DNA from 2 places in the Pseudoflavonifractor sp. BSD2780061688st1 E11 genome. Region 2 is predicted to be linked to the other one. Evidence: a T-box and tRNA genes for the amino acid it is inferred to sense, from the RefSeq annotation. Region 2 holds a T-box; the other holds one or more tRNA genes.
The links. The T-box of region 2 lies ahead of proS (proline--tRNA ligase). A T-box ahead of a tRNA ligase gene usually reads a tRNA of that ligase, here a tRNA-Pro.

Region 1: it has a tRNA-Pro gene. The T-box ahead of proS (proline--tRNA ligase) is inferred to sense a tRNA for this amino acid. The anticodon was not compared.

The regions. Positions count from the first base shown of each region.
Region 1 is NZ_SPHM01000039.1:3,741-7,148, reverse strand. It holds gene FGQ85_RS14750 (ABC transporter ATP-binding protein) at 1-558, opposite strand, end outside; gene FGQ85_RS14745 (hypothetical protein) at 632-1,123, opposite strand; tRNA gene FGQ85_RS14740 (tRNA-Pro) at 1,585-1,658, opposite strand; tRNA gene FGQ85_RS14735 (tRNA-Gln) at 1,663-1,733, opposite strand; tRNA gene FGQ85_RS14730 (tRNA-Pro) at 1,808-1,881, opposite strand; tRNA gene FGQ85_RS14725 (tRNA-Gln) at 1,886-1,956, opposite strand; gene FGQ85_RS14720 (MerR family transcriptional regulator) at 2,105-2,896, shown strand; gene FGQ85_RS14715 (LL-diaminopimelate aminotransferase) at 2,989-3,408, opposite strand, start outside.
Region 2 is NZ_SPHM01000027.1:27,735-31,142, forward strand. It holds gene FGQ85_RS12335 (CCA tRNA nucleotidyltransferase) at 1-132, opposite strand, end outside; gene proS (proline--tRNA ligase) at 134-1,579, opposite strand; T-box leader at 1,691-1,895, opposite strand; gene FGQ85_RS12345 (nucleotidyltransferase domain-containing protein) at 2,176-2,511, shown strand; gene FGQ85_RS12350 (HI0074 family nucleotidyltransferase substrate-binding subunit) at 2,568-2,894, shown strand; gene FGQ85_RS12355 (hypothetical protein) at 3,172-3,408, shown strand, end outside.

The DNA.
Region 1 (3,408 bases), on a different contig from region 2:
GAATTTCATCTTTCCCATGACAAATGCAATGACTAAATTCAGCGGAAGAACCGCGATCAGAGCAATCATCAGCTTCTGGTCGTAGGATCCGATTTTTCCCAGAGTAATGACCAGTGTGTACGTGGAAGTGAGAATTGCAACAAATACCTGCATGATAAGCTGACTGATCGCTGTGATATCTGTTGTAATACGGGAAATCATTTCTTTCGGCTTATTTTTTTCGTAATATAGAAGCGGCAGCCTGACGGCCTTCCTCCAGATCATTTTCCTGATATTACGGTCAATCCGCGCAACACACAAGTTACTCATAATCTTACTAACCGAACTGATCAGCTGGGATAGTAATGTAAAAGCCAAAAACGGAAGAATCACGGTACCAAAATTCACATTCCCGGCAAATAATTCGGCCGTGTATTCCGTTACGCTGATTCCTACATTGCTAAGAAGAGCTGTAATGGCAATATATGCAAGAATCCACAGATAAGGAAGTCTTGCCTTCTGCAGCATGCGGAAGAAGCGTCCCATGCTGCCCCTGTCTTTTCCAAAAACCCGTTCCATATTGTTTCCCTACCTTTTCTTAATTTCAGAGCATTGGTACTAGAATATAAATAGTGCAAATCACATTGAACTGTTATTCGTTTTCTATCATTTCAAACACTTTAACCGCATCCTGTTTCTTTTCATAATCCTCTGAAAATGCAATTGCGTAAGTTCCGTTTACCGCTTCCGTCTCAAGGACCGCAGCGCCTCCGGCAAGGACTATCGTTCCTTGGTTGGCAGCCATAGACTCATAGTTTTCATATAGATCCGTCTTGTTTTCCGGATCCCACCAGAACAGCCAGAGTCCATCATAATCATATGCTTTATCCGCCACTTTCGTCTCAGTAAACTGTCCATTCGTATTGTCTGTGAGATATCCTGGTGTTTCATTGATATCTACCGGTTCGCAGTCCTCCAAAATGAGTCCTTCCTGCTCAAAATAATCCACCATATCTTCGTATGGAGAAGTGGACGCATTCACTTCAATTTTTTCTTCTTTCGACGTACATCCCGCCATCATTCCGCATACAGTTGCTGTTACAATGGCAGCTGCCACAATCTTCTTCATCCTTTTTGTGCTCATCTCATCAATCTCCTTTTATAAAAATTTTACAATCAAGTTTCTTTATTTTTACAATAAAATCAGCAGTTTAACAAGAAGGTTATCCTATTTTGTCCTTCATTTCGCTCATAGTGTCTTTTTATCTCTCATCTCAGTTATTTTCACTTCCGCCTCCTGCTCTGTCTGATAAGCTCTTTTAGGAGATCTTTAAAAAGTCATTCATCAAAAAACTCCCCTGCCCGTCTACAGGCAAAGGGAGTTTTTTAACTGGCGCCGCATTGATTTAAGAACCGTACTATACTCATGCCAGAGCCACGAGTACGGACCGGATGCAGCCCTTTCCGACTGGATCATTCTTTTTAAAAATTACTTCATTGGATAAGTATTGACAAAACCTTTTTAGAAATTCAGTTATATTTTCGCAAAAAATAAAAACACCGTAAAACCCTGATATTAAGGCTTTACGGTATCTAATAAAAAAATCGGAGTGACAGGATTTGAACCTGCGGCCTCTACGTCCCGAACGTAGCGCTCTACCAAGCTGAGCCACACTCCGAAAGCTACGGATAGAGGACTCGAACCTCTACTAACAGAGTCAGAGTCTGCTGTGCTGCCATTACACCAATCCGCATCGCTGCTTTCTGTCTTTCAAAGCGTTTTTAATATATGTTGTTTTCATCGGCAAAAATTGAATTTTTCCGGTGATCGGAGTGACAGGATTTGAACCTGCGGCCTCTACGTCCCGAACGTAGCGCTCTACCAAGCTGAGCCACACTCCGATAACTACGGATAGAGGACTCGAACCTCTACTAACAGAGTCAGAGTCTGCTGTGCTGCCATTACACCAATCCGCATCAGCATTTGCCGTGTCACTGTTTTATCAGCGAACAAGACTATTATATCAAAAAAATTTTGATTGTCAACACTTTTTTTCATTTTCTCTTCCACCTTCTTCCAAACCCTGATATAATACGAACAACAATGGTTTTTCAGGAGGCGCTTATGAAACAGTATTTTAAAATCGGAGAAATCTCAAAGCTGTATCAGATCAGTGTGGACACACTGCGTTACTATGAGGAGCTTGGTCTCCTGACACCGAAGCGCGGTGAAAACGGATACCGCCTCTATCGTCTCAATGATATCTGGCGTCTGAATGTGATCCGGGATCTTAGGGGGCTTGGATTTCCCATGGAGCGGATCCGGGAATATTTAAATGACCGGAGTATTCATACGACGGAACAGCTGCTCCGGGATGAGCTGGATGCGATCCGCCTGAAAATCACAGACCTTACGAAGCTTCAGTCTAATGTGCAGGAGCGCCTTGCAACGATCCGGAAGGCGGAGGAGCAGCCTCTTGAGACTGTCGTGGAAAAGTATCTCCCGGCGCGGCCCTGCCATATTCTTCACTCCGGCTATCAGAAAGATGAAGAGATGGATGTTCTGATGAAACAGCTGTTTAACCAGTCCCAGGACACTCTCTATATTATCGGCAGCAATCATATCGGTTCTTTGCTGCCTGCCGCATCTGCCAGGGAAGGAAATTACACTGGCTACGAGGGAGTATTTCTCATTGCCGAGGACGGTCCGGATACCTTGCCGGAAGGACGTTATCTTTCCTACAGCTACCATGGAAGCGCCGTCCACAATGCCGAAGGCATCCCGAAACTGCTCTCCTACGCCCAGGAGCATGGACTTACGGCCGGGCCATGGTTTCTTGAGCTGCTCTGGGTTGATATCCATCAGTCTGCGGACCCGGATGAACACATCACAGAACTTCAGCTTCTTGTCACCTGAAAGGACATCCCCGTTTTTCGGAGATGTCCTTTTTTGATGCTTTTATTTTTCACCTGATTCTTTCGGCCTGCTTTTTCGCTTTCCGGAGCGTCCTACAGATTTTTGATCCTCTCTACTGCCGCCTTTGTATTTTCGTAAGTACCGAATGCAGTCAGACGGAAATATCCTTCTCCGCTTGGTCCGAATCCGGATCCCGGTGTTCCTACAACGCCTGCCTGTGCAAGCAGATAATCAAAGAACTCCCAGGACGTCATGTTGTCCGGTGTCTTCAGCCAGATATACGGCGAATTTACGCCTCCGGATACAGTATAGCCTGCGTCTTTCAGCCCGTCATAGATTGTCTTTGCGTTTCTCATGTAGTAGGCAATCTGCTCTTTTAACTGTGCTTTTCCTGCCTCGGAATACACTGCTTCTCCTGCTTTCTGTACGATGTACGGAGCCCCGTTGTACTTGGTTCCGTGACGTCTTGCCCAAAGGGAGTGAAGCATCACGTCGCCGCATTTGAGATCCTT
Region 2 (3,408 bases):
GTCCTCCGGCTCCCTTCCCAGTATCGAGTCTCTGACACATCCGCCCACTGCGTATGCGTCAAAGCCCTGTTCTTTGAGCTTTCGGATGATCCACTGCACTTTTTCCGGCAGTCTGATCCTGACCTGTTCCATTTTAGTATGCTTTACCCCAGAAAACTTTGTGTTTTGCCGGTTTTCCGCAGTAAATACATCTGTCGGAAATCGGCTCTTCATCTTCGATCAGACATCTGGATCCGGCTCCGCCTGTCTCTGCCTTGATCGCTTCTTCACAGCTTTCATCTCCACACCACATCGCTTTGATGAATCCTCTGTTGTCCTTGAATTTTGCAACCATTTCATCCATGGTCTCTGCCTCGTCGATGTGGCCGTCCAGGAATGCTTTTGCTCTTGTATACATATCCTGCTGAATTGTCTCGAGAAGTTCAGCCAGTGCTGCCGGTACCTCGTCGATTGCTACAACAGTCTTCTCTCTTGTGTCACGTCTTACAAGGACTGCCTGGCCGTTTTCGATATCTTTCGGTCCAAGTTCCACACGTACCGGAATTCCAAGCATCTCCTGCTCGCTGAATTTCCATCCCGGACTCTTTTCGGACTCGTCGATGTCTGCACGTAATCCTTCTGCGCGGATCGCTGCCAGCAGCTCTTCTGCACGGTCAAGAACACCTTCCTTGTGCTGTGCCACCGGGATCACGCGTACCTGTTTCGGAGCGATTCTTGGCGGAAGCACCAGGCCGCTGTCATCGCCATGTACCATAATGATCGCACCAATAATTCTTGTAGAAAGTCCCCAGGATGTTTCATAAACACTGTGGAGCTCATTGTTCTTATCCAGATATTTGATGTCGTATGCATCCGGGAATCCATTTCCGAAGAAGTGGCTTGTCGCGGACTGAAGTGCCTTTCCATCATGCATCAGCGCTTCTACTGTGTATGTGTCTTCTGCACCTGCAAACTTCTCACTTTCTGTCTTTCTTCCAGCTACATATGGAATCGCAAGAGACTCGCTGATGAAGTCTTTGTAGACCTTCCACATCATAAGTGTTCTCTCTTCTGCTTCCTCGTAAGTTGCGTGGATGGTATGTCCTTCCTGCCACAGGAACTCTCTGGAACGAAGGAACGGACGTGTCGTCTTTTCCCATCTCAGTACGGAATTCCACTGGTTCCATACTTTCGGAAGGTCACGGTAAGACTGCACGATACGGCTCCACAGATCACAGAACAGTGTCTCTGATGTCGGACGGATCGCATATCTTTCCTGTAATCTCTCTGTTCCGCCATGTGTCACCCATGCAGCTTCCGGAGCGAATCCTTCTACGTGATCCGCTTCTTTCTGAAGCAGATTCTCCGGAATCAGCATCGGAAGGTATACGTTCTCTACTCCTGTATCTTTAAATCTCTTGTCCAGATCTGCCTTGATATTTTCCCAGATTGCATATCCATTCGGCAGATAGTTCAGGCATCCTTTCACGCTGGAATAGTCGCAAAGCTCTGCCTCTCTCACCACATCCGTGTACCACTGAGCGAAATCTTCATCTCTGGATGTGATAGACTTTACAAATTTTTTGTTGTCCTTTGCCATGTCGCATTCTCCTCTCAATCAATATTTTTCACAGCTTCCAAGGACTTCTGCCCCCTGTTTTTAGAACGAAGTTTTCTGTTAAATAAACAAAAACACCGGGCATCCGTCCCAAACAGGGACCGGATGTCCGGCGGTACCACCCTCATTAACCACAAAATCTGCGGCTCACTTCATTGATCATTAACGCTGATAAAACGCTGTACTTTTCATACAGGAACTCCAGGTCCGGTTCAGCCGTGATCCGTCAAAGGCTCGCACCACCCGCCTCTTCTCTGAAACTTCTCTTAGGCTTACTATTCCCCTTCATCGTTCATTTATTCGGCTTTCGCCATGAAATTATTCAAATTTTACCCGAAAAAATCAAGAGTGTCAAGTAAAACGCATTGATTGCCACTATTTTGCCCGTTTTTGTGTTACTGTTCACACCGTACTCAGCAGAAGAAAGATGCAGAGTCATGCTTGCATGTAAGATGCATCTTCCTTCTGTTGAGTACGGGTGGAACTCATAACGTTTTTGTACATGGAATGTCATGGTTTTTACAATTTCTTTTTCTTTTCTTCTATGCTATGATTAGGAAAAAAAGGAGTGCAGTATAATGAGTGAAATTACAAAACTACACACTTCTATGAAAATCACACCCTCCAGCACCGGAATCAATCAAAGAGTCCTCAATGAAATCTCCGCATTGGCCCAGAAGTACAACATTCGGCAAGTTATTCTGTTTGGCTCCCGTGCAAGAGGAGATTTTTCCCCAACCAGTGACATTGATCTTGCGGTAAGCGGCGGAAATATAGCCCGTTTTTCTTTGGATCTGGATGAAGAAACTTCTACGCTGTTAAAATATGATATTGTTGATCTGGAACGGGCAATGCAGCCCGAATTACGCGAGTCTATAAAAAAGGAGGGGAAAACACTCTATGAAAAAATATGATAATTTTTGTTCCGCTTTATCAAACATGAAGCAGATATATAAATATACTGAACCTTATGAATGATGATACGGTTATTCTTACTGGCTTGGTCGGGTTATATGAAATCTGTTTCGAGCAGTCATGGAAAATGATTAAAGAAATCCTTTCTATGCATGGTTATGAAGCCAGTGCAACAGGATCACCTAAAATTATTCTAAAAACTGCTTATCAGGCTGGTATGATCAAGGACGAAGAATTATGGCTACGCGCCTTACAGGAACACAATAATGTTGCACATTCATACAATGAAGACATTGCTCTGGAAATTGTGTCTCAGGCAAAGGAATCTTTCTATGCAATGTTTTGCAACTTAAAAAATGAAATAGACGCTAACTGGCTGTAGTTTCGTAATCTATGATAAATTTTCGTAAGGAGTGATCAAATGAAACCAATAAAGCAGACACTCATCAGCTTTATCGTATTTTTGATTTCGTATGCTGCTATGACTTTGATACTGACTCACTCTATTGACATCAAAATTCTTGCTGTCTTATCTATCTTTTACTTGATTTTAAACCTCATCATATATACGGTGCTGGATAAAGTTTCGAAAAGCTAATCATACACTATATGAATATTTAAGGAGAAATTTTGAGCGTTCTACATTAAAAGGAGCCGCAATGAAAAAATGTAACATTGTTTATGCAGGGAAAAACCGAAACGGTACTGACCGCTACTGGTGTATGACACATCATGCTCCGGCCGGTAACGGAAAAGGTAAAAAATTTCATACTTGTTTAGCCCAGAGCAATCCTGCTACAGACGCGTCGCAGGATTCTTTGACCGTAAATCTCCAGGATGAATCCGGCAACATCGCTTTATGGGCATATGTTCCGGCCGTATATGATACTGCAAAG